One region of the Pseudomonas sp. m6p genome, then DNA from elsewhere that is predicted to be linked to it. Evidence: predicted binding sites of a transcription regulator. Region 1 holds the regulator's gene; the other holds the start of a gene.
The links. The regulator sigma-54, encoded in region 1, starts transcription at its own class of promoters, with help from an activator protein. The targets are predictions, from matches to a motif close to ANTGGCATNNANNTTGCTNT.
Positions count from the first base shown of each region.

Region 2: the regulator sigma-54 is predicted to act here: its motif matches at 3,717-3,736, upstream of ACYZUM_RS05725 (CmpA/NrtA family ABC transporter substrate-binding protein).

Region 1 covers NZ_CM147084.1:172,582-188,709, forward strand. The annotation lists gene ACYZUM_RS00740 (YhdP family protein) at 1-1,450, shown strand, start outside; gene ACYZUM_RS00745 (carbon-nitrogen hydrolase family protein) at 1,588-2,448, shown strand; gene tldD (metalloprotease TldD) at 2,453-3,895, shown strand; gene yjgA (ribosome biogenesis factor YjgA) at 4,002-4,526, opposite strand; gene pmbA (metalloprotease PmbA) at 4,635-5,981, shown strand; gene ACYZUM_RS00765 (FagA protein) at 6,228-6,635, shown strand; gene ACYZUM_RS00770 (class II fumarate hydratase) at 6,616-7,992, shown strand; gene ACYZUM_RS00775 (hypothetical protein) at 8,020-8,460, shown strand; gene ACYZUM_RS00780 (superoxide dismutase) at 8,462-9,073, shown strand; gene ACYZUM_RS00785 (ZIP family metal transporter) at 9,104-9,997, shown strand; gene ACYZUM_RS00790 (HPr family phosphocarrier protein) at 10,086-10,361, opposite strand; gene rapZ (RNase adapter RapZ) at 10,377-11,234, opposite strand; gene ptsN (PTS IIA-like nitrogen regulatory protein PtsN) at 11,237-11,701, opposite strand; gene hpf (ribosome hibernation-promoting factor, HPF/YfiA family) at 11,714-12,022, opposite strand; gene ACYZUM_RS00810 (RNA polymerase factor sigma-54) at 12,096-13,589, opposite strand; gene lptB (LPS export ABC transporter ATP-binding protein) at 13,778-14,503, opposite strand; gene lptA (lipopolysaccharide transport periplasmic protein LptA) at 14,503-15,048, opposite strand; gene lptC (LPS export ABC transporter periplasmic protein LptC) at 15,035-15,607, opposite strand; gene ACYZUM_RS00830 (KdsC family phosphatase) at 15,616-16,128, opposite strand, start outside.
Region 2 covers NZ_CM147084.1:1,202,615-1,218,742, reverse strand. The annotation lists gene rlmKL (bifunctional 23S rRNA (guanine(2069)-N(7))-methyltransferase RlmK/23S rRNA (guanine(2445)-N(2))-methyltransferase RlmL) at 1-1,560, opposite strand, end outside; gene rmf (ribosome modulation factor) at 2,093-2,308, shown strand; gene ACYZUM_RS05730 (quinone-dependent dihydroorotate dehydrogenase) at 2,609-3,628, opposite strand; gene ACYZUM_RS05725 (CmpA/NrtA family ABC transporter substrate-binding protein) at 3,851-5,062, shown strand; gene ACYZUM_RS05720 (ANTAR domain-containing response regulator) at 5,078-5,653, shown strand; gene ACYZUM_RS05715 (nitrate/nitrite transporter) at 5,956-7,167, shown strand; gene ACYZUM_RS05710 (bifunctional protein-serine/threonine kinase/phosphatase) at 7,175-8,845, shown strand; gene nirB (nitrite reductase large subunit NirB) at 9,263-11,716, shown strand; gene nirD (nitrite reductase small subunit NirD) at 11,713-12,030, shown strand; gene ACYZUM_RS05695 (nitrate reductase) at 12,030-14,744, shown strand; gene cobA (uroporphyrinogen-III C-methyltransferase) at 14,756-15,523, shown strand; gene ACYZUM_RS05685 (OmpA family protein) at 15,620-16,128, opposite strand, start outside.

The DNA.
Region 1 (16,128 bases):
GGTCAACCTCGACGGCACTGACAGTCAACTGACGGTCAGTTCCAGCATGAAAGGCGTCGCGGTGGATCTGCCGGCGCCGTTCGGCATGTCGGCCCAGCAAGGGCGTGACACGGTGTTCCGCATGAGCTTGCAAGGTCCGGAGCGACGTTTTTGGGTCAGTTACGATCAACTGGCCAGCTTCACCTTCGCCGCACCGCCGAGCAATTTTGCCGATGGTCGTGGCGAGCTGTTTCTCGGTACTGGCGACGCAGTCCTGCCGGACGCCAAAGGCCTGCGCATACGCGGTGTGCTGTCGGAGCTGGACGTCGCGCCGTGGCAGGACCTGGTCAATAAATACGCCGGTAACGACCCGGGTGGCAGCGCCAAGCAATTACTCAACAGTGCCGACTTCAAGGTGGGCAAGCTCACCGCATTCGGCACCACACTCGATCAGGCGGCAGTTCAGGTCAATCGCAAACCGTGGGCGTGGAATCTGGCGCTCGACAGCCAGCAGGCCAAAGGCTCGGCCAGTCTTCCCGATGCCAAGGGCGCACCGATCGCGGTCAATCTGCAATACGTACGCCTGCCGGCACCGGATCCGACGGTGCAGGCCGACGAGAACTCGCCTGATCCGCTGGTTTCCGTCGACCCGACGAAGATTCCCGCGCTGGACATCACCATCAATCAATTGTTTCTCGGCGCGGATCTGGTGGGCGGCTGGTCGCTCAAGGTACGGCCAACGGCCAAAGGTCTCGCCCTGAACAATATGGACATGGGCCTCAAGGGCATCCTGTTACAAGGCAATGGCGGCTGGGAAGGTACCCCGGGTTCGACCAACAGCTGGTTCAAGGGCCGGATCAGCGGCAAGAACCTTGCCGATGTGCTTAAGGGCTGGGGCTTCGCGCCGAGCGTGACCAGTGAAGAATTCCACATGGACGTCGATGGCCGCTGGCCGGGATCGCCGGCGTGGCTGGCGACCAAGCGTTTCTCCGGCACGCTGGATGCCTCGCTGAATAAAGGTCAGTTCGTTGAAGTGGAGGGCGGCGCGCAGGCGTTGCGGGTGTTCGGTCTGCTCAACTTCAATTCCATTGGGCGCCGTCTGCGTCTGGACTTCTCCGACTTGTTCGGCAAAGGCTTGAGCTACGATCGGGTCAAGGGTCTGTTGGTGGCAAACAACGGCGTGTATGTCACCCGCGAGCCGATTCGGCTGACCGGTCCTTCAAGCAATCTTGAGCTGGACGGTACGCTGGATCTGGTTGGCGATAAGGTCGATGCAAAATTGCTGGTGACCTTGCCAGTGACCAACAATCTGCCGATCGCCGCGCTGATTGTCGGCGCGCCAGCGGTCGGCGGGGCATTGTTCCTCATCGACAAGCTGATCGGTGACCGCGTGGCACGCTTCGCCAGCGTCAAATACACCGTCAAGGGCCCGTGGAAAGAGCCGAAAATCACCTTCGACAAGCCTTTTTGAGTAGCATGAGGCTTTTCCCCGTGTAGGAGCTGCCGCAGGCTGCGATCTTTTGATCTGGTTTTAAAAAGCACAATCGAAAGATCGCAGCCTGCGGCAGCTCCTGCAGTGATAAGTGGACTCCCTGTCAGGAAGCGGCCATGTCTTTAGCGGTGATTCAAATGGTCAGCCAGAGCGATGTGCTGGCCAATCTGGCGCAGGCCCGACGCCTGCTCGAGCAGGCGGCAATCGGTGGCGCGAAGCTGGCAGTGCTGCCGGAAAACTTCGCCGCCATGGGCCGTCGTGACATTGCCGACATCGGTAGGGCCGAAGCGCTCGGTGAAGGCCCGATCCTGCCATGGTTGAAACAGACTGCTCGCGACCTCAAGTTATGGATAGTCGCCGGCACCTTGCCGTTGCCGCCGCTTGGGCAACCGGACGCCAAGTCTCACGCCTGCTCGCTGCTGGTCAATGATCAGGGTGAAACCGTGGCACGGTATGACAAGTTGCACCTGTTCGATGTCGATGTGGCGGACAATCGCGGGCGGTATCGCGAATCCGATGACTATGCTTATGGCAGTGGCGTGGTGGTGGCGGACACACCGGTTGGCCGAGTCGGCCTGACCGTGTGCTACGACCTGCGCTTTCCGGAGTTGTACAGCGAATTGCGCGCTGCCGGTGCCGAGTTGATCACCGCCCCGTCGGCCTTCACCGCTGTGACCGGAGCAGCGCACTGGGAGGTGCTGATTCGCGCCCGGGCCATCGAAACCCAGTGTTATGTGTTGGCGGCAGCGCAGGGCGGGACTCACCCGGGACCGCGTGAGACTTTCGGTCACGCGGCGATCATCGACCCGTGGGGCCGGGTGCTGGCGCATCAGGATCAAGGCGAGGCGGTATTGTTGGCCGCACGCGACAGTGACGAACAAGCGTCTATCAGGGCGCGAATGCCGGTGACCCGTCATCGGCGGTTTTTCTCGCAGGGCGCCCAGCGGCCTGCTTCAGAACATGAATTTAAGGCGTAAACCTATGAGCGAGTTGTTGTCCTCAGTCAGTGATCACCTGTTGGCGCCCGGCGGCGTAACCATCGAGAGCCTGCAAGGCGTGCTCGGCGATCTGGCCGGCCCGGGCATCGATGCCGCCGACCTGTATTTCCAGGGGCAGATCTCCGAGTCGTGGTCGCTGGAAGACGGTATCGTCAAGGAAGGCAGCTTCAACCTCGACCAGGGTGTTGGCGTGCGTGCGCAGTCCGGCGAGAAAACCGGTTTTGCCTACAGCAACGCGATCACCCTCGAAGCCCTGGGCGCTGCGGCGCGTGCTGCGCGTTCGATCTCCCGCGCCGGGCAGAACGGCACGGTGCAGGCGTTCAGCACTCAGGATGTCGCGCAGTTGTATGCGCCGGACAATCCGCTGGAAGTGCTGAGCCGCGCCGAGAAAGTCGAGCTGCTCAAGCGCATCGACGTTGCCACCCGCGCCCTCGACCCACGGATTCAGCAGGTCAGCGTGAGCATGGCCGGGGTCTGGGAACGGATTCTGGTGGCGTCCACCGACGGTGGCCTGGCCGCTGATGTGCGTCCACTGGTACGTTTCAACGTCAGCGTGATCGTCGAGCAGAATGGTCGTCGCGAGCGCGGCGGGCATGGCGGTGGCGGGCGTACCGATTACCGCTATTTCCTCGCCGAAGACCGCGCCATGGGCTATGCCCGTGAGGCGCTGCGTCAGGCGCTGGTGAACCTGGAAGCGATTCCGGCACCGGCCGGCACTTTGCCTGTCGTCCTCGGTTCGGGTTGGTCCGGCGTGCTCCTGCACGAAGCGGTCGGCCACGGTCTGGAGGGGGATTTCAACCGCAAGGGCAGTTCGGCCTACAGCGGGCGAATGGGCGAAATGGTCGCCTCCAAACTGTGCACCATCGTCGATGATGGCACCTTGAGCGGCCGTCGCGGTTCGCTGAGCGTCGACGACGAAGGCACTCCGACCGAGTGCACCACGCTGATCGAGAACGGTGTGCTCAAGGGTTACATGCAGGACAAGCTCAACGCGCGCCTGATGGGGGTAGCCCGTACCGGCAACGGTCGTCGTGAGTCATACGCGCATCTGCCAATGCCGCGCATGACCAACACTTACATGCTCGGTGGCGAAAGCGATCCGGCGGAAATCATCGCATCGGTGAAGAAAGGCATCTACTGCGCCAATCTTGGCGGCGGTCAGGTCGACATTACCAGCGGCAAGTTCGTGTTCTCCACCAGCGAGGCGTACCTGATCGAGGACGGCAAGATCACCGCACCGGTCAAGGGCGCGACGTTGATCGGCAATGGTCCCGAGGCGATGAGCCGGGTGTCGATGGTCGGTAACGATCTGGCACTGGACAGCGGTGTGGGCACGTGCGGCAAGGACGGGCAGTCGGTACCGGTGGGTGTCGGTCAGCCGACGCTGAAGATCGATGCGATTACCGTGGGTGGCACGGGCGCATAAACAAAAAAGCTGTAGGAGCTGCCGCAGGCTGCGATCTTTTGATCTTGCTTTTAACAATCAAAGTCAAAAGATCGCAGCCTGCGGCAGCTCCTACAGGGGCGAGATATCAACGCAGACCGCGTTGCGTATCGTCCAGCTCACGGATGTACTTGAAGATCTTGCGGCTGGAAGCAGGAGGTTTGTTGTGTGCAACCTCGTGCTGAGCCTGACGGATCAGCGAACGCAGTTGCTGGCGATCGGCATCGGGGTATTCGACGACGAATTTCTCCAGCACGGCATCGTCACCGGCGATCAGCCGGTCACGCCAGCGTTCGAGGTTGTGGAAACGCTCGTTGTACTGACGGGTGGAGGCATCAAGTTGATCGAGCAGGACCAGAATCGCGTCAGTGTCCTGATCGCGCATCAGTTTGCCGATGAACTGCAGGTGCCGTTTACGCGCGATGTTCGCGGTGTGCTTCGGCGCATCGGCCAGGGCCCGGCGCAAAGCGTCGGTCAATGGCAGTTTTGCCTGCAAGTCGGGCTTGAGTGTTGTAAGGCGCTCGCCAAGGTCAACCAGAGCATGCAGCTCGCGTTTGACCTGAGATTTGCTTTTTTCTCCCGTATCGAGGGAGTCGTCGTAAGAATCAACCATGGTGGCAGTCCGCAAAGAAACGCCGCCATGATAACCAGTCGGGGGCCGCTTGTCCGGCCCGGTCGCTCGATGACCCCAGCCGAAAGCAGAATTTGAGTGGAGATGAGCATGAGTGCAGTTCAAAGCGTCGGTCCGCAAGCATTGCCGGCACTGCAGGAACAGGTCGAGCAGATCATCGCCGAAGCCAAGCGTCAGGGCGCCAGTGCCTGCGAAGTCGCGGTGTCGCTGGAGCAGGGTTTGTCGACCTCGGTGCGCCAGCGTGAGGTCGAGACGGTCGAGTTCAATCGCGACCAGGGCTTTGGCATCACCCTGTACGTCGGCCAGCGCAAAGGCTCGGCCAGCACCTCCGCCACCGGGCCGGATGCGATTCGTGAAACCGTTGCTGCCGCACTGGCGATCGCCAAACACACCTCTGAAGACGAAGCCTCGGGCCTCGCCGATGCCGCGCTGATGGCCAGGGATGTGCAGGATTTCGACCTGTTCCACGAATGGGACATCACCCCGGAGCAGGCGATCGAGAAGGCGTTGCTCTGTGAAGCCGCCGCATTCGACGCCGATGCGCGAATCAAGAACGCCGACGGCACCACCCTCAGCACCCATCAGGGCTGCCGCGTGTATGGCAACAGCCACGGTTTCATCGGCGGTTACGCGTCGACCCGGCACAGCCTGAGCTGCGTGATGATCGCCGAAGCCGATGGTCAGATGCAGCGCGATTATTGGTATGACGTCAACCGTCAGGGCAGCCTGCTGGCGGATCCAGTGAGCATCGGCCAGCGTGCCGCGCAACGGGCCGCGAGTCGTCTGGGCGCGCGTCCGGTGCCAACCTGCGAAGTGCCGGTGCTGTTTTCCGCCGAGCTGGCGGGCGGGTTGTTCGGCAGCTTTCTGTCAGCGGTCTCCGGCGGCAGTCTGTATCGCAAATCGTCGTTCCTCGAAGGCACGCTGGGGCAGAAGCTGTTTCCGGAATGGCTGACCATCGATGAGCGTCCACATCTGATGCGCGCCATGGGCAGTGCCTCTTACGACGGTGATGGCTTGGCCACCTACGCTAAACCGTTCGTCGAAAAGGGCGAATTAGTGTCGTACATCCTCGGCACGTACTCCGGGCGCAAACTCGGCATGCCAAGCACCGCCAACGCGGGTGGCGTGCACAATCTGTTCGTCACTCACGGTGATGAAGACCAGGCGGCGCTGTTGAAACGCATGGGTCGTGGCTTGCTGGTTACCGAATTGATGGGTCATGGCTTGAACATGGTCACCGGCGATTATTCGCGCGGAGCGGCGGGGTTCTGGGTCGAGAATGGCGAAATCCAGTTCGCCGTGCAGGAAGTGACCATCGCCGGCAACATGCGCGACATGTTCAAACAGATCGTCGCCGTCGGTAATGATCTGGAGCTGCGCAGCAATATTCGCACGGGCTCTGTGTTGATCGAGCGGATGACTGTGGCGGGCAGCTAAAACCCGGCGGTTACAAAAAGGCGCGCCACCCAATCGGGTGGCGCGCCTTTTTCATGGCTCGACACAAAACCCTGTGGGAGCGAGCCTGCTCGCGAAAGCGATTTAACAGCCGACCGCAGCGGTGACTGACACGACGCCTTCGCGAGCAGGCTCGCTCCCACAATGAAGTTTGTGTAACCAAGTGCTCTTGTTTTGGTTCTCATTATCATCTAATAATTAATCTCATCTCCGCACGAGTCCCGGATCATGAGTTCTGCCTTGCACGAGCAGCCATACCTCGAAAGCTGGCGCTGGATGAGTCGCCAGATCCGTTGCGCGATGGACCCCGACGAACCGCGCCTGATCGAACATTACCTGGCCGAAGGCCGTTATCTGGCCTGCTGTACGGCGACTTCCCCGTGGACCATCGCTGAAACCTCCTTCCGTCTGCTGCTCGACACAGCCACCGACATCGCGTTGCCATGGCACTGGCGCAGCTTGTGTCTCGATCAAGCCTGGCGCCCGCTGCGTGAAATGGAGCGTCTGTCGCTGTGCAACTGCCGACTCCAGCGTTGGCAGCGCTACACCTGGCAACTGGCGACCTGCGAGTTGCAACCCTCGATTCCTCTCATTGAATCAGTCCAAGGATTTACCGATGACCAAGACTCGTATTGAGCGCGACAGCATGGGCGAACTGCAGGTGCCGGTGGACGCTCTCTACGGCGCGCAGACCCAGCGCGCAGTGGATAACTTCCCGATCAGCGGCAAACCGATGCCATCGCAGTTCATCCGTGCGCTGATCCTCGCCAAAGCCGCCGCCGCACGGGCCAACGTTGAACTCAACCAGCTCAGCGCCTCGCAAGGCAAGGCCATCAGCGACGCCGCGCAAGGCCTGCTCGAAGGCGATTTCATGCAGCATTTTCCGGTGGATATCTTCCAGACCGGCTCCGGCACCAGTTCCAACATGAACGCCAACGAAGTAATCGCGACCCTCGCCAGTCGCCTGCTTGGCGAGCCGGTCAACCCGAACGATCATGTCAACTGCGGCCAGAGCAGCAACGACATCATCCCGACCACCATTCACGTCAGCGCCGCCCTGGCGTTGCACGAACAACTCCTGCCGGCGTTGCTGCACCTGGTGCAGGTCATCGAAAACAAAGCCGTGCAAGTGCATCACCACGTCAAAACCGGTCGCACGCACCTGATGGATGCGATGCCGGTGCGCATGAGTCAGGTGCTCAATGGTTGGGCGCAGCAGCTCAAGGCCAATATCGGTCATCTGCAGGATCTGCTGCCGAGCCTGCAATCGCTGGCGCAGGGTGGCACGGCCGTCGGCACCGGGATCAATGCGCACCCGGAATTCGCCGCGCGTTTCAGCCGCCAATTAAGCCAGCTGACCCATGTGCAATTCACTCCAGGCAAAGATCTGTTCGCCCTGATCGGCTCGCAGGACACCGCCGTCGCCGTCTCCGGCCAGCTCAAGGCCATTGCCGTGTCGCTGATGAAAATTGCCAATGACCTGCGCTGGATGAACTCCGGCCCGCTCGCCGGTCTCAGTGAAATCGAGCTGGAAGCTTTGCAGCCAGGGTCGTCGATCATGCCGGGCAAGGTCAATCCGGTGATCCCGGAAGCCACCGCGATGGTCGCCGCGCAGGTGATCGGTAACGACTCGGTGATCACTATCGCCGGCCAGTCGGGCAACTTCGAGCTGAACGTGATGCTGCCGATCATCGCCCAGAACCTCTTGAACAGCATCGAACTGCTGGCCAACGTCAGCCGTCTGCTCGGCGACAAAGCCATCGCCAGCTTCAAGGTCAACGAGTCGCGGCTCAAGGAAGCGCTGTCGCGCAACCCGATTCTGGTCACCGCGCTCAACCCGATCATCGGTTACCAGAAAGCCGCGGAAATCGCCAAGCAGGCCTACAAACAGGGGCGCCCGGTGATTGACGTCGCGCTGGAGCACACCGATCTGTCGCGCAGCCAACTGGAAGAGTTACTCAACCCCGAGAAACTCACTGCCGGCGGCGTATAAATCCCGCAACCGCTTTGGAGGTTCACCATGGAGCACTGGAAACGCACGATCGAACGGGCCAATCGCTGCTTCATGCTCGGCGAGCTGATTGACGCCCGCGAGGCTTATCTGCAAGCCCTGGCGTTGGCTCAAGTGCTGTTCGAACGCTGGACGGATGCCGACGAAGCGGTGGCGGCCTGCGTTATCTCCCACCACAACCTGGCGGACCTGCACCTGCGCCTGAACCAGCCGGAGGAGAGCGCCGAGTACCTCTGCGCGATTCATCAACGGCTGTTGCAAACCATGCAGGACGAGCGCCTGCGCCCGACCCTGCGGGAGGCGGCGTTGCGCCAGAGCAGCAAGACCTACGTCGAGCTGCTGAATTTCATCGGCGAACACGGCGAATACCCGCGCACCCAACGCCTGCTGCACCCGGATACCGGCAACGCACGCCGCGCTTCGGCTTCACACCATCATGGAGTCCACTGAAATGGCCTTTACCTTGCCTGCCTTGCCGTACGCCTACGACGCCCTGGAACCGCACATCGATGCGCAAACCATGGAGATTCACTACACCAAGCACCACCAGACCTACATCAACAACCTCAACACTGCCGTCGAAGGCACAGAGTATGCCGAGTGGCCGGTGGAGAAACTGGTCGCCAGCGTCCAGCAGTTACCGGAAAAACTCCGTGCGGCCGTGATCAATCAGGGGGGCGGTCACGCCAACCATTCGTTGTTCTGGGAAATCATGGTGCCCAACGGTGGCGGCAAGCCTGAAGGCGCGCTGGCCAAGGCGATTGATGACCAACTGGGCGGCCTCGACAGCTTCAAGGAAGCCTTCACCAAAGCCGCACTGACCCGTTTCGGCAGCGGCTGGGCCTGGCTCAGCGTCACTCCCGAGAAGAAGCTGATCGTGGAAAGCAGCGGCAATCAGGACAGCCCGCTGATGAATGGCAATACGCCGATTCTCGGTCTGGACGTCTGGGAACACGCCTACTATTTGCGTTATCAGAACCGTCGTCCGGAATACATCAACGCGTTCTACAACGTGATCAATTGGCCTGAAGTTGCCGCGCGTTATCAGGCTGCTCTGGTTTGAGTCATCCATGAAAACAATCCAAGGCTGACTATGGGTACTGAAACACTGGCGATCGGCGGTGGACGTATGTTTCGTTACGCAGTCGGTACGCTGTTGCTGTTAGCGGGCACGACCTTGCTGGTGGCACACGGGCTGGAATGGCTGAATCTGGAGCCCAAGCTGTCCCGGGCATTGCAGGGCGGCGCGATCTGCGCCCTCGGCACGGCGCTCGGGGCGGTGCCGGTATTGGTGATCCGGCGCATGCCTCAGAGGCTCAGCGATACGCTGCTGGGTTTCGGCGCCGGGGTAATGCTGGCGGCGACCGCATTCTCACTGATAGTGCCAGGCATCGCATCTGCTGAAAACCTGGGCCTGACACCGTGGGCTGCCAGCGGGTTGATCTGTTTCGGCATCATGCTCGGTGCATTCGGTCTGTATCTGGTGGATCTGAAACTGTCCGGCGCCTCACCGGAAATGCTCGTCGGTACCCCTGAGCGCCCGGTGATCCCGCCAAGGATCTGGTTGTTCGTCTTCGCCATCATTGCTCACAACATCCCGGAAGGCATGGCGGTGGGGGTGTCTGCTGGCGGCGGCATGCCGGATGCCGACAGTCTGGCGATGGGCATCGCCTTGCAGGATGTGCCGGAGGGGTTAGTGATTGCGCTGGTGTTGGCCGGGGCCGGGATGTCGCGGGTCAAGGCGTTTTTGATCGGTGCGGCGTCAGGGCTGGTCGAGCCGGTGTTTGCGCTGCTCTGTGCGTGGCTGGTCAGCCTGGCAGAGTTGTTGTTGCCGTTGGGGCTGGCGCTGGCCGCGGGAGCGATGTTGCTGGTAGTGACGCATGAGGTGATCCCCGAGTCGCGACGCAATGGTCATGACAAGCTGGCCAGTATTGGTTTGCTGATCGGGTTTTGTCTGATGATGGTGATGGATACGGCGTTGGGCTGAAAAAACATCGCAGCCTTCGGCAGCTCTTACAGTGAACGCATTCCAATGTAGGAGCTGCCGAAGGCTGCGATCTTTTGTTTCTGAGCTGTCAGCCGCCTTCGTCGAAGTAGTTGTTGATCAACTTCACCAGCGCATCCAGCGCTTCCTGTTCCTGATGGCCTTCAGTACTCAGATAGATCTTCGTGCCCTTGCCGGCAGCCAGCATCATCATCGCCATGATGCTTTTACCGTCCACGGTTGTTTCTGGTGTACGACCCACTCTGATCGTGCAATCCGGGAACTGGCCCGCCACCCCGACGAACTTGGCCGACGCTCGGGCATGCAGGCCCAGTTTATTGATGATTTCGATTTCCAGAGCAGGCATCGCGGTGTGAATCCTTTAAGTGAGGTCGCGGTGGCGAACCTGGACGTTCTTCAGGGTTTTCTGCAGGGCCTGACCCAGGCGTTCGGTCAGGTAAACGGAGCGGTGATGCCCACCTGTGCAGCCAATGGCAATGGTGACGTAGGCGCGGTTGCTCGCAGCGAAGCGTGGCAGCCATTTATTCAGATAGCCGAAGATATCCTGATACATCTCCTCGACTTCCGGTTGCGCCGCCAGGTATTCGGCGACCGGTGCATCGAGACCCGATTGGGCGCGTAGCTCCGGCTTCCAGTACGGGTTGGGCAGGCAGCGCACGTCGAATACCAGATCCGCATCCACCGGCATGCCGCGCTTGAAGCCGAACGACTCGACCAGAAATGCCGTGCCCGGCTCCGGCTGGTTCAGCAGGCGCAACTTGATGGTGTCACGCAGTTGGTACAGATTCAGGTTGGTAGTATTGACCTTGAGGTCGGCCAGGTCCGCAATCGGGCCCAGCAGGGCCGTCTCGTCTTGAATCGCTTCGGCCAGCGAACGATTGGCAGTGCTCAGCGGATGGCGCCGGCGGGTTTCCGAGAAGCGCTTGAGCAGCGTTTCTTCGTCGGCATCCAGATACAACACATCGCACTGGATGTGCCGGGCACGGACTTCTTCAAGCAGTTCGGGGAAACGCGACAGGTGGCTCGGCAGATTGCGTGCATCGATCGACACGGCCACCAGCGGCTGGGCCAGCTCGGTATGAATCAGGGCGCGTTCGGCGAGTTCCGGCAGCAGGCCGGCCGGCAGGTTGTCGATGCAGTAGTAGCCGTTGTCCTCAAGGACATCCAGGGCAGTACTTTTACCCGAGCCGGAGCGGCCGCTGACGATGATCAAACGCATGATTAATGACCGTTCTGCTCGCTCAGGACGACCTGATACAAGGCTTCGTTACTCGGTGCGCTGCGCAGTTTTTCGCGCACTTCCTTGCGATCGAGCATGCTGGCGATCTGGCGCAGTAATTCCAGGTGAGCATCGGTGGCCGCTTCCGGGACCAGCAGGACAAACAGCAAGTCAACCGGAGCGCCGTCGATGGCATCGAAATCGATGGGGGCATCAAGGTGCATCAATGCGCTGATAGGCGCTTCGCAGCCTTTGAGGCGACAGTGGGGAATGGCGATGCCGTTGCCGAAACCGGTGGAACCGAGTTTCTCACGGGCGATCAGCGCATCGAACACATCCTGCATGGCCAGATCCGGCACTTCTTTATGGATGAGGTTGGCAATCTGTTCGAGGGCTTTCTTTTTACTGCCGCCCGGCACGTTCACCAGGGAACGGCCGGGGGTCAGGATACTTTCAAGTCGGATCATGGGTTGGGGGTGTTAACGACCGGTTGCGCCCTGGAGGAGGCTCTGGGTCTTTTCCTTATGCTTTTTGAGTTGGCGATCCAGCTTGTCGGTCAGTGAGTCGATCGCAGCATACATGTCGGTATCTTCTGCGTTGGCGACCACTTCGCTGCCGGGAATATGCAAGGTGGCTTCGATTTTCTGCTTGAGCTTTTCGACGCACATCGTGACCTGCACGTTGGTGATCTTGTCGAAATGGCGCTCCAATCGTTCGAGTTTCTCGTTGATGTAGGTGCGCAGAGGTTCGGTCACTTCCAGTTGGTGTCCACTGATGTTGACTTGCATACAGCTTCTCCTTCGTTGCCAGTGCATAAAGCGGCAGGCCGGATAGCCTGCCACTGGAACGCTGTAACGTGGCTTACATCAACCGCTTGCGTTCGCTCGAAGGCGCGATCCCGAGGGATTCGCGGTACTTGGCGACGGTGCGGCGAGCCACCTGAATGCCTTGTGCCTCCAGTAAACCAGCGATCTTGCTGTCACTCAATGGCTTTTTCTGATTTTCCGCCGCGACCAGTTTTTTGATGATCGCGCGGATCGCCGTGGAGGAGCATTCACCGCCTTCAGAGGTGCTGACGTGGCTGGAGAAAAAGTATTTCAGTTCATAAATGCCCCGAGGGGTATGCATGAATTTCTGCGTGGTGACCCGGGAAATCGTCGATTCGTGCATGCCGACCGCCTCGGCGATGTCATGCAGGACCAACGGTTTCATGGCTTCATCGCCGTATTCCAGGAAGCCGCGCTGATGCTCGACGATCTGGGTGGCCACCTTCATCAGGGTTTCGTTGCGGCTTTGCAGGCTCTTGATGAACCAGCGTGCCTCTTGCAACTGGTTGCGCATGAAGGTGTTGTCGGCGCTGGTGTCGGCGCGTCGCACGAAGCCGGCATACTGCGCATTGACCCGCAGACGAGGCACCGACTCCTGATTCAGCTCGACCAGCCAGCGTTCGTTGTCCTTGCGCACAATCACGTCAGGCACCACGTACTCGGCTTCGGTGGATTCGATCTGTGAACCCGGGCGCGGATTGAGGCTCTGCACCAGTTCGATGACCTGACGCAGCTCGTCTTCCTTGAGCTTCATGCGTCGCATCAGCTGGCTGTAGTCGCGACTGCCAAGCAGATCGATGTAATCGCTGACCAGACGCTTGGCCTCGTTCAGCCAAGGAGTCTTGGCCGGGAGCTGACGCAGTTGCAGCAACAGGCATTCGCCGAGGTTGCGTGCGCCGATGCCGGCGGGTTCGAACTGCTGGATGCGATGCAGGACGGCTTCGATCTCGTCCAGCTCGATGTCGAGTTCCGGATCAAAGGCGTCGAGAATTTCTTCGAGGGTTTCGTCGAGGTAGCCCTGATTGTTGATGCAATCGATCAGGGTCACGGCGATCAGGCGGTCGGTGTCGGACATCGGCGCCAGGTTCAGTTGCCACAGCAGATGGCTTTGCAGGCTTTCCCCGGCGGAGGTGCGGGTGGTGAAGTCCCACTCATCGTCATCGCTGCTGGGCAGGCTGCTGGCGCTGGTCTGGTAGACGTCTTCCCAGGCGGTATCAACGGGCAATTCGTTAGGAATGCGCTCGTTCCATTCGCCTTCCTCCAGGTTGTCCACCGTCGGGGCGGTTTCCTGATAGGAAGGTTCCTGAATCTCGGTGTTGGTTTTTTGTTCGGCGTTGTCGGCCAATGGATCGGAGTTGTCGAAGTCGTCGCCTTCTTCCTGGCGCTCGAGCATCGGATTGGATTCCAGGGCCTCCTGGATTTCCTGTTGCAGGTCCAGGGTCGACAATTGGAGCAGGCGGATGGCCTGTTGCAGCTGCGGTGTCATCGTCAGCTGCTGGCCCATTCTCAAGACTAGCGATGGTTTCATGGCAGGGGCTTAACACCTTATTCGCCGGCGCGCATGCGCCATCCACTACAGGGCGCCGAAGCGCCAAACTTAAGCAAATTATATGCCTGAAACTGTCGTGTTTGCCTAGAGCGCTGTAACAATAAAGCGTATAAAAAAAGCGCTTCAGCGTTACAGCACCCGGACGGCTGGCCGAATGCGCTCGCGCTTTAGAGGCGGAACTCGTGGCCCAGGTACACTTCCTTCACCAGATCGTTGGCAAGGATGGTTGCCGCATCGCCTTCAGCGATCAGTTGACCGTCGTTGACGATGTAGGCGGTCTCGCAGATATCCAGCGTCTCACGCACGTTGTGGTCGGTGATCAGCACACCGATGCCCTTGGCCTTGAGGTGATGGATGATCTGCTTGATGTCGCCGACCGAGATCGGGTCGACACCGGCGAACGGTTCGTCGAGCAGGATGAATTTCGGGGCGGTCGCCAGGGCGCGGGCGATTTCCACCCGACGGCGTTCACCACCGGACAGGCTCATGCCGAGGTTGTCTCGGATGTGGCTGATATGGAACTCCTGCAGCAGGCTTTCCAGCTCCTTGCGACGGCCGGCCTTGTCGAGTTCCTGACGGGTCTCGAGGATGGCCATGATGTTGTCGGCCACCGACAGTTTGCGGAAGATCGACGCTTCTTGCGGCAGATAGCCGATACCGGCCTTGGCGCGACCGTGCATCGGCTGGTGGCTGACGTCCAGATCGTCGATCAGCACGCGACCCTGATCGGCCTGCACCAGGCCGACGATCATGTAGAAGCAGGTGGTCTTGCCGGCACCGTTCGGGCCGAGCAGGCCGACGATCTGGCCGCTGTCGATCGACAGACTGACGTCACGCACGACCTGACGGCTTTTATAGGCCTTGGCCAGGTGCTGAGCTTTCAGAGTTGCCATTACTGGGTTTTCTCGTCGGTTTTCTTCTTCGGCTGGATCACCATGTCGATGCGCGGACGCGTCTCGGTGACCTTGTTGCCGGTAGCGCGACCGGCGCTGGCCAGTTTTCTCACCGTGTCATAGACGATTTTCTCGCCTTGGGTGGTGTTGTTGTCCTTGTCGACAACCTTGGCCTTGTCGATCAGCACGACGCGGTTTTGCGCGGCGTGATACTGGATCGTCACGCCCCAGCCCTGTACAGGCTTGGTGTCACCCTGGGTTTGCAACTGCTCGAAGTAGGCAAGGTTACCCACCGAGGTCACCACGTCGATGTCGCCGGTCGGGGTACGGGTGATGGTTACCGTATTGCCCTTAACGATCATCGAACCCTGGGTGATGATCACGTCACCTTTATAGGTGGCGATGCCGTTCTTGTCGTCCAGTTGGGCGTCGTCGGCCTGAATGCGGATAGGTTGCTGCTGATCGTTCGGCAGAGCCCAGGCGCTCACGCTTCCCAGTGCTGCGCCCAGACTGAGCAAAATAGGGAGGGTTTTAACGAGCCTCATACTGTCCTCTTACGTTCGATTGCAGGTGTATCCTGCTTTCCTTCAAATACGCCTTCATTCCCACGCCAGTCGATACACCGCCAGCGCCGTCGATTCTAACGGGTTGCTCGGTCTGCGCATATTGCTGCTGAGGGAACACCGTCATGCGGGTGCTGGTGATCAGGGTGTCGCGGTTCTTTTCATCGGTGCGCTTGATGCGTACCGAGTCGATCAGTTCTACCTGGGTTCCGTCCGGGTTCACTTCGCCACGCTCGCTGGTCACGTGCCACGGAAAGTCTGTGCCGCGGAACATGTTGAGGTCGGGTTTGGTGACCAGTGTCACGTCCGTCGCTTTCAGATGCTCGGCCTTGTCCGACGTCATTTCGTACTGCACCTTGCCGTCCGGAAGGTATTGCAGGGTATGCGTGTTCGTGGCGTACCAGTCGATGGCGGTGTCTTCGACCTTGGTCACAGGTTTGTCGAGGAACCGTTCAGGGCTGATGTTCCAGTAGCCGACCGCTGCGAACAGGGCAGCGATACAGCCGAACAACAGGAAGTTGCGAAATTTTTTGCTAAACATGGTTTGGCTCACAGGTACGCGGCGTTGGCCGCATCGAGGCGGCCCTGGGCGCGCAGGATCAATTCGCAGAACTCTCGGGCGGCACCTTCGCCACCGCGGGCCCGAGTGACGCCATGGGCGTGTTCGCGCACGAAGTCGGCAGCATTGGCCACGGCCATGCCCAAGCCTACGCGGCGGATCACCGGCAGGTCAGGCAGGTCGTCACCGAGGTAGGCGACCTGTTCATAGCTTAGGCCCAGTTGCGCCAATAGGCCGTCCAGAACCACCAATTTGTCTTCGCGGCCCTGAAACAGGTGCGGGATGCCGAGGTTCTTCGCCCGGCGCTCAACCACCGGCGTCTTGCGGCCGCTGATGATGGCGGTTTCGACGCCGGCATTCATCAGCATCTTGATGCCCTGGCCGTCGAGGGTGTTGAAGGTCTTGAATTCGCTGCCGTCTTCGAGGAAGTACAGGCGCCCGTCGGTGAGGACGCCATCGACGTCGAACACCGCCAGTTTGATCGCTTTGCCGCGTTGCAGCAG
Region 2 (16,128 bases), 1.0 Mb from region 1:
CAGGGCGTCGAACATGCGTGCCGAGGCCTTTTCCGGATCGATCGACTTCGGCGCGGCGTATTCCTGCACGTGCACCCAGTCGTGATACAGGTCGATGGCCATGGCGTATTCCGGCATGTCGGCATCGTAGACGCGGTAGCAGTCGATGCCTTCGCGCTTGACCCACTTGCTCATCGCCTTGAGGTTTTTCTGCAGGCGGTTGGCAAACATCTGCCCGCCTTCGCTCAGGCGCGGCTGCTCGATCACCGGGGCCGGGGCTGGCGTCGGTTTGATCGGGTTGCCGTTCTTGTTGAACTTGCGCTCTTGCGGCTCGTTCGGGGTTTGATCGTAAGCAGCTTGCTCACGCTCGGCCTGACGCTGTTCCGGGGTCCGCCGCTCGCCGGTGACGAACTGATCCGGCAGCACTTTGATCAACAGCAGTTTGCACGGCAACGCGCCGTTCCAGAACGAATACTGTTTGTGGCTGCGAATGCCCATGCGCTTGCCCAGATCCGGCGCGCCGGTGAACACCGCCGCTTCCCAGTTCAGGCAGGCCTGACGCAGTCGCTCGCCAAGGTTCTGATAGAGGTAAAGCAGGCTGGCTTCGTCGCCCAGACGCTCGCCGTACGGCGGGTTGCAGATCACCAGACCTTTCTGGTTCTGGTCCGGACGCGGCTCGAAGGTCGCGACTTCGCCCTGATAGATCTTGATCCACTCGCTCAGACCGGCACGCTCGACGTTGTTGCGACCCGGTTGAATCAGGCGCGGGTCGGCTTCGTAACCGCGAATCCACAGCGGCGGCTTGGCCAGACCGGCAGCGGCACGCTCGACGGCTTCTTCATGGAGTTTTTTCCACAGCGCCGGGACGTGGCCCAGCCAGGCGGTAAAGCCCCACTGCTCACGGCGCAGGTTCGGCGCCATGTCGGCGGCGATCATCCCGGCTTCGACGAGGAACGTACCGACACCGCACATCGGGTCAGCCAGCGCGCCGCCTTCGGCCGCAATGCGCGGCCAGCCGGAACGGATCAGGATCGCTGCCGCGAGGTTTTCCTTCAACGGCGCCGCGCCCTGCTGCAGGCGGTAGCCGCGCTGGTGCAGGCTGTGACCGGACAGGTCGAGGGACAGAATCGCTTCGCCGCGATCCAGGCGCAGGTGAATGCGCAGATCCGGGTTGAGCTTGTCGATTGACGGACGGTCGCCTTGCGGGGTACGCAGTTTGTCGACGATGGCGTCTTTGACTTTCAGCGCGCCGAAGTGGGTGTTGTCGATGCCCGAGCCGTGGCCGCTGAATTCCACGGCCAGGGTGCCGTCGGCGAGCATGTGATCCTGCCACTCGACGTCAAGCACGCCGTGGTACAGGTCTTCAGCGTCTTTCATCGGGAAACGCTTGAGCACCAGCAGCACCCGGTTGGCCAGACGCGACCACAGGCACAGGCGATAAGCGGTTTCCATGGTCGCCATGCCACGCACGGCAGAGGTGTGCTCGCGGGCCTCTTCAAGGCCAAGCCCGACGGCTTCCTCGATGAGCAGGCCTTCAAGGCCTTTGGGGCAAGTGAGGAAGAGTTCGAAACGATCGGACATGGTATTTCCAGAGCCTTTGGCTAGTGAACCGGCAACACATTGCCGATCCGGTTTTCAATCAGGCGCTTTTCCACAAGAACGCCCGCGTGGCACGAAGGTGTGCCGTTCCATCCCCGCTGCTCGGGTTAAAAGAGCTTAGATGCCGGGACAGATAAAAAAGTTGATGAAACAAAAAGTCTTAAAGCGACCCTTCGTCGCATATTACCCAAGCGCAAACGTGGGTCATTCTCACTAAAGGATTAACCCCATCATCCAGCGCGGGGCCGATCATACCGGGGTTTGCTGCAGAAACCTTCATGAAACCCGTCGTTACTTATGGCTGTAGCACTACTTTCGTTACGTCCTTATGACAAAACGATCATTCCCTCGCTGTGACTCATTGGTTAGAACTGACCACAGGTTGACGTCGCAACGGCGTCAACACCTTGGCTCGCCACGCCGGCAGCGAGCCGCCCAACGGCAGAGTTTTTTCTGCCAGACCTCGATTGAGGTCAACGCGACGAAAACAGTCAACAAGTGAGGGAAACACCCTATGAGAAGACTTAAGCGTGATCCGTTGGAAAGAGCATTTTTGCGCGGATATCAATATGGCGTTGGTGGCAAATCCCGCGAGCTTTGCCCATTTACTCTACCGTCGGTACGCCAAGCCTGGATCAACGGCTGGCGAGAAGGACGCGGCGACAACTGGGACGGTATGACCGGCACTGCGGGGATCCACAGACTCAACGAACTTCACGCCGTCGGCTGACACAGGGCACTTATTGCAACACGACAATCTGAATTTCTAGCGACTTACCATGCACGTCCTTCCCGGACGGCGGGCTACGGCCCAGGGGCTCCTTCGAGGAGCCCTTTTTTATGCTTGCCCCGGACGATACAGATCCCTGTGGCGAGGGGATTCATCCCCGATGGGCTGCAAAGCGGCCCCGAATCCATCCACCCGAGTGAGCCAGGCGAACGGCGGATGCAAATTTTACGACTGCTGCGCAGTCGATCGGGGATAAATCCCCTCGCCACAAAAGCCCCTCATCACGAGTCCTCAACAGCCTCAGCGCAGCGCGGCAATCGCGTCGACCGATTCACGAATCAAGGCCGGGCCTTTGTAGATGAAGCCCGAGTAAATCTGCACCAGACTCGCACCCGCCATGATTTTCTCGGCCGCATGCTTGCCTTCAGTGATGCCACCCGCCGCAATGATCGGCAACCGACCACCCAGTTCCTCAGCCAACACCTTCACGGTATGCGTGCTCTTGTCGCGCACCGGGGCGCCGGACAAACCGCCCGCCTCGTCACCGTGCTCCATGCCTTCGACGCCGACGCGACTCAGGGTGGTGTTGGTGGCGATCACCGCGTCCATCCCGGTTTCGATCAGCGCCTGAGCCACCTGCGCCGTTTCTTCGTCGGTCATGTCCGGAGCGATCTTGATCGCCAGCGGTACATGTTTGCCGTGACGCAGGGCCAGTTCGGCACGGCGCGTGGCCAGATCCGCCAGCAACTGCTTGAGCGAATCACCGAACTGCAGGCTGCGCAGGCCCGGGGTGTTGGGCGAACTGACGTTGACCGTGACATAGCTGGCGTGGGCATACACCTTGTCCAGGCAAATCAGGTAGTCATCTACCGCGCGCTCGACCGGAGTGTCGAAGTTTTTGCCGATGTTGATCCCCAGCACGCCCTTGTATTTGGCCGCCGCGACCCGCGCCAGCAGGTTATCCACACCGAGGTTGTTGAAGCCCATGCGATTGATGATCGCCTCGGCCTCCGGCAGGCGGAAGATCCGTGGTTTCGGGTTGCCCGGCTGCGGACGCGGGGTCACGGTGCCGATTTCGACAAAGCCGAAACCCAGTTGCGAGAAACCGTCGATGGCCGCGCCGTTCTTGTCCAGACCCGCCGCCAGACCCACCGGATTCGGGAAGTCCAGGCCCATGACCGTCACCGGCAGGTTCGCCGGCTTCTTGCACAGCATGCCGTTGAGGCCCAAACGCCCACCCGCGCCGATCAGATCCAGCGACAGATCGTGGGAGGTTTCCGGGGAAAGTTTGAACAACAGCTGACGGGCCAGGGTGTACATGGGCGGCGATGACTCGGGCGGCGAAAAGAGGCGGCGATTATAGCCGGGCATCGCCCCCCGGCGCGAGGCGCACAGGCAAATCAGCCTGACTGGCATATGCCTTGCACTTTCAGGGTTATCAGCCCCCAGGCCAATGACGGCGTGCGGGCACGGACAATGGCGTCGTTCGCAGGTTTTGCCTGAGCAAAACCTGGGACGGCGTTTTTTTGAGGGTGGCTTTATATGAGTGATTCGTCCGTCGGGCCACTGGCCTGGGTCAACGGCAGTGATGCCCCGGAAAAAAGCGTGATCAATCTCGGTTTCATGGCCTTGAGCGACTGCGCCTCGGTGGTCGTGGCCGCCACGCAAGGCTTTGCCCAGCCCTACGGCCTGACAATCAACCTCAAGCGTCAGGCGTCCTGGGCGACGTTGCGCGACAAACTGGTCAGCGGTGAACTGGATGTCGCCCACAGCCTGTACGGGCTGATTTACGCGGTGCATCTGGGCATCGGCGGCGTGGCGCCGAGTGACATGGCGGTGCTGATGGGGCTGAACCAGAATGGCCAGAGCCTCAACCTGTCCCACGGCTTGCAGCAACTGGGCGTGACCAGTCCTGAAGCGCTGGATCGGCACGCGCACCAAACCCGCGCAAAACTGACCTTCGCCCAGACTTTTCCCACCGGTACCCACGCGATGTGGCTGTATTACTGGCTGGCGAGTCAGGGCATTCATCCGTTGCAGGACGTCGACAGCGTGGTGGTGCCGCCGCCGCAAATGGTCGCGCACCTGCAAGCCGGGCGCATCGATGGTTTCTGCGTCGGTGAGCCGTGGGCGGCAGCCGCCGTGCAGCAGGATCTGGGGTTCACCCTGGCGACCAGCCAGAGCATCTGGCCCGATCATCCGGAGAAAGTCCTCGGCTGCACCCGCGCGTTCGTCGAACAATACCCCAACAGCGCCCGGGCGCTGGTAATGGCGATTCTCGAGGCCAGCCGCTTCATTGAACAAAGCGCGGAAAACCGCCGCAGCACCGCGCAGTTGCTGAGCGCCCCGGAATATCTCGACGCCCCGCTGTCCTGCATCGAACCGCGTTTTCTCGGGGATTACGCCGATGGCCTCGGCAACCGCTGGCAGGACCCGCACGCCTTGCGTTTTCACGGCAACGGCGAGGTAAATTTGCCGTATCTGTCCGACGGCATGTGGTTCATGACCCAATTCCGTCGCTGGGGCCTGTTGCGCGAGGATCCCGACTACCTCGCGGTGGCCCGCCAGGTTCAGCAACTGGACATCTACCGCGAAGCCGCCACCGCCGTCGGTGTCGCCGCGTGGGGCAAAGAGATGCGCAGCAGCCAGTTGCTCGATGGCAAAGTCTGGGACGGCAGTGATCCGGCCGCTTACGCCCGCAGTTTCAAGCTGCACGCCCTGAGCGACGCCGCTCCTCTGCTCGCCCGCCGCTGACAGGAGACCGCCAATATGCTGCGCATTCTGCTGATCAACGACACCGCGAAAAAAGTCGGGCGCCTGAAAGCCGCGCTGATCGAGGCGGGTTTCGAGGTCATCGATGAGTCCGGCCTGATCATCGACCTGCCGGCCCGCGTCGAAACGGTGCGCCCGGACGTGATCCTGATCGATACCGAGTCACCGGGCCGCGATGTGATGGAGCAAGTGGTGCTGGTCAGCCGTGACCAGCCCCGACCGATCGTGATGTTCACCGACGAACACGACCCGGGGGTGATGCGTCAGGCGATCAAGTCCGGGGTCAGCGCCTACATCGTCGAAGGCATCCACGCCCAGCGCCTGCAGCCGATTCTCGATGTGGCCATGGCCCGCTTCGAAAGCGATCAGGCCTTGCGCGCGCAACTGCTGGCCCGCGACCAGCAACTGGCCGAGCGCAAACGCATCGAGCTGGCCAAAGGGCTGCTGATGAAGATGAAGGACTGCAACGAAGAAGAGGCCTACACCCTGATGCGCCGCCAGGCCATGAGCCGCCAGCAGAAACTGATTCAGGTGGCGGAGCAAATCATTGCCATGAGTGAGTTGCTCGGCTGATTGAAGAGCAAAAGATCGCAGCCTTCGGCAGCTCCTACAAAGGCACGCAATTTCCTGTAGGAGCTGCCGAAGGCTGCGATCTTTTGATCCTTGGCACAAATCTGGCTAAGCATTCAGCACAGGTAACCAACGGCGGTTGCCCCACCCACGACAAAGACGTCGCTCACCCCGCTCGCCCCATCGGCGAACCAGGTAGCGGCGTTTTTGCGTTTTGGCCCCACAGCCCGGGGCCGGTGGTGCGGCCGTGGCGGCGCGCCACCTGCTGTGACTCCTTTCGAGACTCTTTTCAGCTGAGGTGCGCGATGAATTCAAGCTTCTGGAAATCCGGCCACACCCCGACCCTGTTCGCAGCGTTCCTGTATTTCGACCTGAGCTTCATGGTCTGGTACCTGCTCGGCCCGTTGGCGGTGCAGATCGCCGCCGACCTGCACCTGAGCACCCAACAACGCGGGCTGGTGGTGGCGACGCCGATACTCGCCGGTGCGGTGCTGCGATTTGTGATGGGCATGCTGGCTGATCGTCTGTCGCCGAAGACCGCCGGGCTGATCGGCCAGGTGATCGTGATCTGCGCGCTGTTCGGTGCGTGGAAACTCGGTATCCACAGTTATGAACAGGCGCTGCTGCTGGGGCTATTCCTCGGCATGGCCGGTGCCTCGTTTGCTGTGGCCCTGCCGCTGGCCTCGCAATGGTATCCACCACAACATCAAGGCAAGGCGATGGGCATCGCTGGCGCCGGTAACTCCGGCACCGTGTTCGCCGCGCTGATCGCCCCGGTGCTGGCCGCGTCGTTCGGCTGGAGCAACGTGTTCGGTTTTGCCCTGATTCCGTTGATCCTGACGCTGGTGCTGTTCGCCTGGCTGGCGAAAAACGCGCCGCAGCGGCCCAGGGCCAAAGCCATGGCCGACTACTTCAAGGCCCTCGGCGACCGCGACAGTTGGTGGTTCATGTTTTTCTACAGCGTGACCTTCGGCGGCTTCATCGGCCTGGCCAGCGCCCTGCCCGGCTACTTTAACGATCAGTACGGTCTGAGCCCGGTAACCGCTGGTTACTACACCGCTGCCTGTGTGTTCGGTGGCAGCCTGATGCGCCCGCTGGGTGGTGCGCTGGCGGATCGCTTCGGCGGCATCCGCACCTTGCTGGCGATGTACACCGTGGCGGCGATCTGCATCGCCGCCGTCGGTTTCAACCTGCCCAGCTCCTACGCCGCACTGGCGCTGTTCGTCTGCACCATGCTCGGGCTCGGCGCCGGCAATGGCGCGGTGTTCCAGTTGGTGCCGCAACGCTTCCGTCTGGAGATCGGCGTGATGACCGGGCTGATCGGCATGGCCGGCGGCATCGGCGGTTTTGCCTTGGCGGCCGGCATGGGCGCGATCAAGCAAAGCACCGGCAGCTATCAACTGGCGCTGTGGTTGTTCGCCAGCCTCGGCGTGCTGGCGTGGTTCGGCCTGCACGGGGTCAAACGTCGCTGGAGAACCACCTGGGGTTCGGCGGCGGTCACTGCTGCACGCGTGTGAGGCGGCAATGCCCCTGCAACTGAGCTTTGCCCAGGCCAGCGCCACCGGACCGCGCGCGGAAAACCAGGACGCCCTGCGCCTGGTGACACCCGCCCCGGCGCTGGCCGCGAGCAAAGGCTATCTGGTCGCCATTGCCGACGGCGTAAGCCAATGCGCCGACGGCGGCCTGGCTGCACGCTCGACCCTGCAGGCACTGGCGCTGGATTACTACGCCACACCGCAAACCTGGAGCGTGCCGCAGGCGCTGGATCGCCTGCTGCTCGCGCAAAATCGCTGGTTACAGGCCAATGGCGGCGGGCAACCGTTGCTGACCACGGTCAGCGCGCTGGTTCTGCGCGGTCGGCGTTTCACCCTGGCCCACGTCGGCGATTGCCGGGTCTATCGCTGGCAGGCCGACGCTTTGCAGCGGATTTCGCAGGATCATGTCTGGGAGCAGCCGGGCATGCAGCACGTGCTCAAACGCGCGCTGGGGCTGGATCAGCATCTGGTGCTGGATTTTCTCGACGGTGAATTACGCGAGGGCGAATGTTTCGTGCTGCTCAGCGATGGCGTGTGGTCGACCTTGGGCGATACCGCAATCGCGGCGATCCTGCGCGATCAACCGGATCTCGACCGTGCCGCACACACGCTGGTCAATGCCGCGCATCTGGCCGGCAGCCAGGACAACGCCAGTGCGTTGCTGGTGCGGGTCGATGTGCTGGGCGAGGCGAGCATTGGCGACGCGCTGATCCATTTGCAGCAATGGCCACTGCCGCCAGCGTTGAAAACCGCGCAGATGTTCGAAGGCTGGCAGGTGCAGAACGTTGTCGCTCAGAGCCAGCAATCGCTGCTGTATCGAGTGCTGGACGGGCAAGGTCGGAGCTGGTTGTTGAAAACCCTGCCGCCACGGCTGGCCGATGATCCACAGGCCGGGCAGGCCTTGTTGTCGGAAGAATGGTTCCTCAGGCGTGTCGCCGGGCGGCATTTTCCTGAAGTCCACAGCGGCACCCAGCGTCAGCATTTGTACTATGTGATGCGCGAATATTCCGGGATGACCCTGGCGCGGCTGTTTCAACACAGCAGCCCGTTACCGTTGGCACAGTGGCAGGACATTGCCGAGCGTCTGCTGCGGGCGGTGGGCCTGCTGCATCGGCGGCAGATTCTGCACCGCGACATCAAACCGGAGAATCTGCACCTGGGCGACGATGGCGAGTTGCGCCTGCTGGATTTCGGTCTGGCGTATTGCCCCGGCCTGTCCGAAGACGCACCGTCAACGCTGCCGGGAACCCCGAGTTATATCGCCCCGGAAGCGTTTCGCGGTGAGCCACCGAGTGCGCAACAGGATCTGTACGCGGTGGGCGTGACCTTGTACTTCCTGCTCACGGGGCATTTTCCCTATGGCGAAATCGAAGCCTTTCAACGGCCGCGCTTCGGCGTGCCGGTGAGTGCCGGTCGCTACCGCCCGGACGTGCCGGAATGGCTTGCGCAGAGTCTGGAGCGAGGCGTGGCTGCCGATCCGCAACAGCGCTTTGAAACGGCTGAAGAATGGTTGCTGGTGCTGGAACAGGGTGAGCGACGCAGTTTGAGTGTGCGGCCCAGACCTTTATTGGAGCGCGAGCCGTTGAAGGTCTGGCGGACGGTGGCGTTGTTGGCGCTGTTGGGAAATCTGGTGCTGCTGGTGGTGGTGTTTCACCGCTGATACCGCGTCGCGCCCTTCGCGAGCAGGCTCGCACACAGGGGATTTGTGAACGACACCGATCCACTGTGGGAGCGAGCCTGCTCGCGAAGAGGCCACTCCAATCACAGCAATTCTGTCTGCCTGAATGCCCCGCGAACGAGCAACCCGCGTCGATTCGGTGCAAAAAATCCCGTCTATAACCGCTTCCGCCTAATAAACACGCCATCCTGCCACTTGGCACAACCACTGCATTACCCGTTTCACCATACATAAAGCCCAACCTTCAACGACGAAGGTTGCGCTTCCCGAGAGAACGGGACCAGGACAAAGGCGTCCTCGCTAGGCAACTAGCGGGACGCCTTTTTTTGTTTGCGCAACATTTGTCGAGCACGGCCTGACTGCCCACAAGAGGCCAGCCACCGCTCCCCGGAGAACCTGATGAAAAAACTCAAACTGGTGATGATCGGCAATGGCATGGCCGGGGTTCGCACCCTGGAAGAACTGCTCAAGCTGAGCAACGAGCTGTACGACATCACGGTCTTCGGTGCCGAACCGCACACCAACTACAACCGCATCCTGCTGTCGCCGGTGCTGGCCGGTGAGCAGACCTTCGAAGAGATCGTGCTCAACGACCTCGACTGGTACCTGGAAAACCACATCAAGTTGCTGCTCAACCGCAAGGTGGTGCAGATCGACCGGGTCAAACGCCGGGTGATTGCCGAAGACGGCACCGAGGCCGAATATGATCGCCTGCTGATCGCCACTGGTTCGACACCGTTCATCCTGCCGATCCCCGGCAATGACTTGCAGGGTGTGATCGGTTACCGCGACATCGCCGACACCCAGGCGATGATCGACACCGCCAGAACCCACAAGCACGCGGTGGTCATCGGCGGCGGCCTGCTAGGCCTCGAAGCCGCCAACGGCCTGATGCTGCGCGGCATGCACGTCACGGTGGTGCACATCGGCGAATGGCTGCTGGAGCGGCAACTGGACAAGACCAGCGGGCAACTGCTGCAAAGCGCCCTCGAAGCCCGTGGCCTGCACTTTCGCTTGTGCGAGCAGACCCAGGCCCTGCACGACGCGGGCAATGGCCGGGTCGGCTCGGTGCAGTTCAAGAACGGCGAGATCATCCCTGCCGATCTGGTGGTGATGGCTGCCGGCATCCGCCCCAACACCGAACTGGCGGAGCGCGCCGGCATCCCGTGCAATCGCGGGATTCTGGTCAACGACACCCTGCAAACCTACGATCCGCGCATCTATGCCATTGGCGAGTGCGCCAGCCATCGCGGCATCGCGTATGGCCTGGTGGCGCCGCTGTTCGAACAGGCCAAGGTGTGCGCCAACCACCTCGCGCAACTGGGTTTCGCCCGGTATCAGGGTTCGGTGACCTCAACCAAATTGAAAGTCACCGGCATCGACCTGTTTTCCGCCGGCGATTTCATGGGCGGCGAAGGCACCGAAACCATCACCCTCTCCGACCCGATCGGCGGCGTGTACAAAAAACTGGTGATCAAGGATGACGTGCTGGTCGGCGCCTGTCTGTACGGCGATACGGCAGATGGCGGTTGGTATTTCCGACAGATTCGTGAGAATCACGCCATCGGCGAGATCCGCGATCACCTGATGTTCGGTGAAAATTCTATCGGCGACGTAGGACATCAGGGCCAGGACAAAGCCATGGCCATGGCCGACACCGCCGAAGTCTGCGGCTGCAACGGCGTGTGCAAGGGCACCATCGTCAAGGCGATTCAGGAACACGGCCTGTTCAGCGTCGATGACGTGAAGAAGCACACCAAGGCTGCAAGTTCCTGCGGCTCCTGCGCCGGGCTGGTCGAGCAGATCCTGATCAACACCGTCGGCGGCGCGGCGGACGTCAAACCGAAAAGCGAAAAAGCCATCTGCGGTTGCAGCGACCTCAACCACGGGCAGATCCGCCAGGCGATCCGCGAACAGCATCTGCTGACCATCGCCGACACCATGAGCTACCTCAACTGGCGCACCCCGAATGGCTGCGCCACCTGCCGTCCTGCGCTGAACTACTACCTGATTTCCACCTGGCCCGGCGAAGCCAAGGACGATCCGCAATCGCGCCTGATCAACGAACGCGCCCACGCCAACATTCAGAAGGACGGCACCTATTCGGTGGTGCCACGGATGTGGGGCGGCGTGACCAACCCTGCGGAATTGCGGCGCATCGCCGACGTGGCCGACAAGTACAACGTACCCATGGTCAAGGTCACCGGCGGTCAGCGCATCGACCTGCTGGGGATCAAGAAGCAGGACTTGCCGGGCGTCTGGAAAGACCTCGACATGCCCTCCGGCCACGCCTACGGCAAATCCATCCGCACCGTGAAAACCTGCGTCGGCAGCGAGTTCTGCCGCTTCGGCACGCAGAATTCGACGCAGTTGGGCATTGAGCTTGAGCACGACCTGTTCAACATGTGGTCGCCACACAAAGTGAAACTCGCTGTCTCCGGATGCCCACGCAACTGCTCGGAAGCGGGGATCAAGGACGTAGGAATCATCGGCGTCGACTCCGGCTGGGAGATGTACATCGGCGGCAACGGCGGGATCAAGACGGAGGTCGCCGAGTTCTTCGTCAAGCTGAAAACCGCCGAGGAAGTCCGCGAGTACAACGGCGCGTTTCTGCAGCTCTATCGCGAAGAAGCCTTCTACCTCGAACGCACCGTGCACTACCTGCAACGGGTCGGCATGGAGCACATCAAGAAAGCCGTGCTGGAAGACCCCGAGCGCCGCAAGGCCCTGAATGAGCGCCTGCAGTTCTCCCTGTCGTTCGAACAAGACCCGTGGAAAGAGCGCCTCGCGCAGCCGCAACTGAAGAAAGAATTCGAGGTGATCCCCGTGAAAAACCTGGAGGTGCCGGCATGAACTGGCTCGATATCTGTGCCCTGGAAGAGATCAATGCCCTTGGTTCGCGGATCATTGCCGGGCCGAAAGGCGACATCGCGATTTTTCGGACGAGCGATGACGAGGTTTTCGCCCTTGACGACCGCTGCCCGCACAAGGGTGGGCCGCTGTCACAAGGTTTGATCTACGGCAAACGCGTGGCCTGCCCGCTGCACAACTGGCAGATCGACCTGCAAACCGGCGAGGCCCAGGCTCCGGACATCGGCTGCGCGCACCATCATCCGGCCCGGGTCGAAAACGGCCGCGTGCAATTGGCACTGCGGGAAGCGGTCTGATGAACCGCCAGACGACCGCCTCGACCTGCTGCTACTGCGGCGTCGGCTGCGGCGTGCTGATCGAGCATGACGGCGAGCGCATCCTCGGCGTCAGCGGCGATCCGGCGCACCCGGCCAACTTCGGCAAACTGTGCAGCAAAGGCTCGACCCTGCACGTGACCGGCGATCTGGCTGCCCGGGCGCTGTACCCGGAGCTGCGCCTGGGCAAAGGCCTGGCGCGCAGCCGTTGCGACTGGGACACGGCGCTGGATCACGCAACTCAGGTCTTTGCCCAAACCATCGCCGAACACGGCCCGGACAGCGTGGCGTTTTACATTTCCGGGCAGTTGCTGACCGAGGACTATTACGCCTTCAACAAATTGGCACGAGCACTGGTCGGCACCAACAACATCGACAGCAATTCCCGGCTGTGCATGTCGTCGGCGGTGGTCGGTTACAAGCGCAGCCTCGGCGCCGATGCGCCGCCGTGCAGTTACGAGGATCTGGAGCTGAGCGATTGCGTGATGATCGCCGGCAGTAACATGGCCTACGCCCATCCAGTCCTTTTCCGACGCCTGGAAGAGGCAAAATCGCGCCGGCCGCAGATGAAAGTCATCGTCATTGATCCCCGGCGCACCGACACCTGTGAGTTGGCCGACTTGCATCTGGCGATTCTGCCCGGCACCGATGTCGCACTGTTCCATGGGATTTTGCATCTGCTGCTGTGGGAAGACTGGATCGACCGCGACTTCATCAAGGCGCACACCGACGGTTTGCCTGAGCTGAAAAATCTGGTGCGCGACTACACCCCGCAAATGGTTGCGCAACTGTGCGGGATCAGTGTCGAGCAATTGCAGCAGTGCGCCGAATGGGTGGGCACCGCGCCAAGTTTCCTGTCGCTGTGGTGCATGGGCCTGAATCAGTCCACCGCTGGCAGCGCAAAAAACAGCGCGCTGATCAATCTGCACCTGGCCACCGGGCAAATCGGCCGCCCGGGTGCAGGACCTTTCTCTTTGACCGGTCAGCCAAATGCCATGGGCGGGCGGGAAACCGGCAGCCTGTCCAATTTGCTGCCCGGTCATCGTGAAGCGGCCAATCCTAAGCATCGCGACGAAGTGGCAGCCTGTTGGGGTGTCGATCAACTGCCTCAAACCAGCGGCCTCAGCGCTATCGAGCTGTTCGAGCGGATGCGCAGCGGGCAGATCAAGGCGCTGTGGATTGCCTGCACCAATCCCGCACAGTCCATGCCTGATCAACAGGCGGTGCGCGAGGCGCTGCAGACCTGCCCGTTCGTGGTGTTGCAGGAAGCCTTCCGCACCACCGAGACCGCCGCCTTCGCCGACCTGTTGTTACCCGCAGCCAGTTGGGGCGAGAAGCAAGGCTCAGTGACCAACTCCGAACGGCGCATTTCCCACGTACGGCAGGCCATTCTCCCACCGGGCGAAGCACGGCCGGACTGGGCGATCACCGTGGATTTCGCACAGCGGCTGGAGAAACGTCTGCGCCCACTTCAGCCGAGCCTGTTTGCTTTCGAGCAGCCGGCGCAGTTGTTCGACGAATACAAACAACTGACCCGTGGACGCGATCTGGACTTGTCGGGCCTCAGCCATCAATTGATTGATGAACTGGGACCGCAGCAATGGCCTTTTCCGGCCGGCGCCCGGCAAGGCACGGCACGCTTGTATGGCGACGGGATTTTTCCCACGGCTAACGGTCGCGCGCAGTTCGTCGCCGATCCTTATCGCGCCGCCAAAGAACAACGCGATGCACGGTTCCCACTGACGCTGATCACCGGCCGCCTGCGCGATCAATGGCACGGCATGAGCCGCACCGGCACGGCAGCGCAATTGTTCGGGCATGTCAGCGAAGCCGTGTTAAGCCTGCACCCGGACGAGTTACGCCGGCAGCGCTTGCAGCCGGGGGATCTGGTCAACCTGAAGAGTCGGCGCGGTGCCGTGATCGTCGCGGTCGACAGCGATGACGGCGTGCGCCCCGGTCAGGCATTTCTGCCGATGCATTGGGGCGACCGGTTTCTCAAGGGCGGGGTCAACAGTCTGACCTTGCCGGCCTTCGATCCTTTGTCGAAACAGCCCGAACTCAAACACAGCGGCGTGCGTCTGGAAGCGGTAAATCTGCCATGGCACTTGTTCGCCCTGATCGAGGGCGATGTTCAACGGCATTTCGAGACGCTACGACCTCTCTGCGAGGCGTTTTCCTATGTGAGCCTCAGCCTTGTCGGACGTGAGCGGCCCGCGCTGCTGATACGCGCTGCCAGCGTCACGCCGCCAGAGCCGCAACGGCTGCGCGACATCGACCAGTGCCTGACGCTGCTCGACGGTCCAGTGCTGGCCTACGACGACCCGCGCCGCGCCATTGGCAAACGGGTACGCATCGAAAACGGCCGAATCACCGCAATCCGCCTCGCGGGCGAAACCCTGGCTCAGCACTGGCTGCAAGGCTTGTGGCTGGAGGGTCGCGCCGATGAACAACTGCGCCGCTGGCTTCTGGCGCCGATGAGTGCGCCACCCGGCAATGCCGGCATTCAGGCCAATCCGGGCAAAACCCTGTGCAACTGCAAAAACGTCAGTCACAGCGCGGTGTGTGCCGGAATTCGCCAAGGCCTGGATCTGCAAGGTCTCAAACAACAACTGGGGTGCGGCACGCAATGCGGCTCGTGTGTCCCTGAAATCAAGCGTTTGCTGGCCGCTGATCTGCAGCCGGTATCGGTCATCTGAAGGAAAACACCATGAATGCAAAAGTCTGGCTGGTGGGCGCAGGCCCCGGTGATCCCGAGTTGCTGACGCTCAAAGCGGTACGCGCGTTGCGCGAAGCAAAGGTGGTGTTGATTGACGACCTGGTCAATGACGCCCTGCTGGAGCATTGCCCTACGGCGCGAATCATTGCCGTGGGCAAGCGCGGTGGCTGTCGCTCGACGCCGCAGGCCTTCATCCATCGGCTGATGCTGCGTTATGCCCGCCAAGGCCTATGCGTGGTGCGGCTCAAGGGCGGTGACCCGTGCATTTTCGGCCGTGGTGGTGAGGAGGCGCAGTGGTTGCGCGAACGTGGGGTTGAGGTCGAGCTGGTCAACGGCATTACCGCCGGCCTTGCTGGCGCGACACAGTGTGATATTCCGCTGACGTTGCGCGGTGTGGCGCGCGGGGTGACGCTAGTCACCGCGCATACCCAGGACGATAGCCAATTGAACTGGCAGGCGCTGGCGCAAGGCGGTACGACACTGGTGATCTACATGGGGGTGGCCAAACTGGACGAGATCCGCGATCAGTTGTTGGCGGGCGGGATGGCGGCGGATATGCCAGTGGCGATGATCGAAAATGCCTCTCTGCCAGAACAGCGCGAGTGCCGCAGTGATCTGATGAGCATGGGTGACGACGCTTGCAGGTTTGGACTGAAGAGCCCGGCCATTCTGGTCATTGGCGCGGTGGCCGCAGTTGCTGAAAATCAAAGAATCGCAGCCTTCGGCAGCTCCTACAGGATGTGTGCGGATACCGTGTAGGAGCTGCCGCAGGCTGCGATCTTTATAGCTTCAAAGCCAAATCGCAGGCAAAGAAAAGCCCGGCCTGAGCCGGGCTTTTCTCGTAGCGGCAGCTAATTACTTAGCTTGAGCTTCAACCTGCGCTTCTACGCGACGGTTAACAGCACGGCCAGCTTCAGTTTTGTTGTCAGCAACTGGGCGGGATTCGCCGTAGCCGATCGACTGAACGCGGGACGACTCAACACCGTACTGCTGGGTCAGAACTTGCTTAACGGCGTTTGCACGACGCTCGGACAGTTTCTGGTTGTAAGCGTCAGGACCGACGGAGTCAGTGTGACCTTCAACAGTGGTGTGAGTGGCTGGGTACTGCTTCATGAAGTCAGCCAGGTTCTTGATGTCAGCGTAGCTGTTTGGCTTGACGACCGACTTGTCGAAGTCGAATTTCACGTCCAGCTCTACACGAACAACTTCAGCAACTGCTGGGCAGCCATCAGCGTCAACAGTTACGTTGGCTGGGGTGTCCGGGCACTTGTCAACGTTGTCGCAAACGCCGTCGTTGTCGCTGTCGGAGCAGACTTCAGCCGGAGCTGGAACTGGAGCAGCAGCTGGCTTGCCGCCGCCACCGA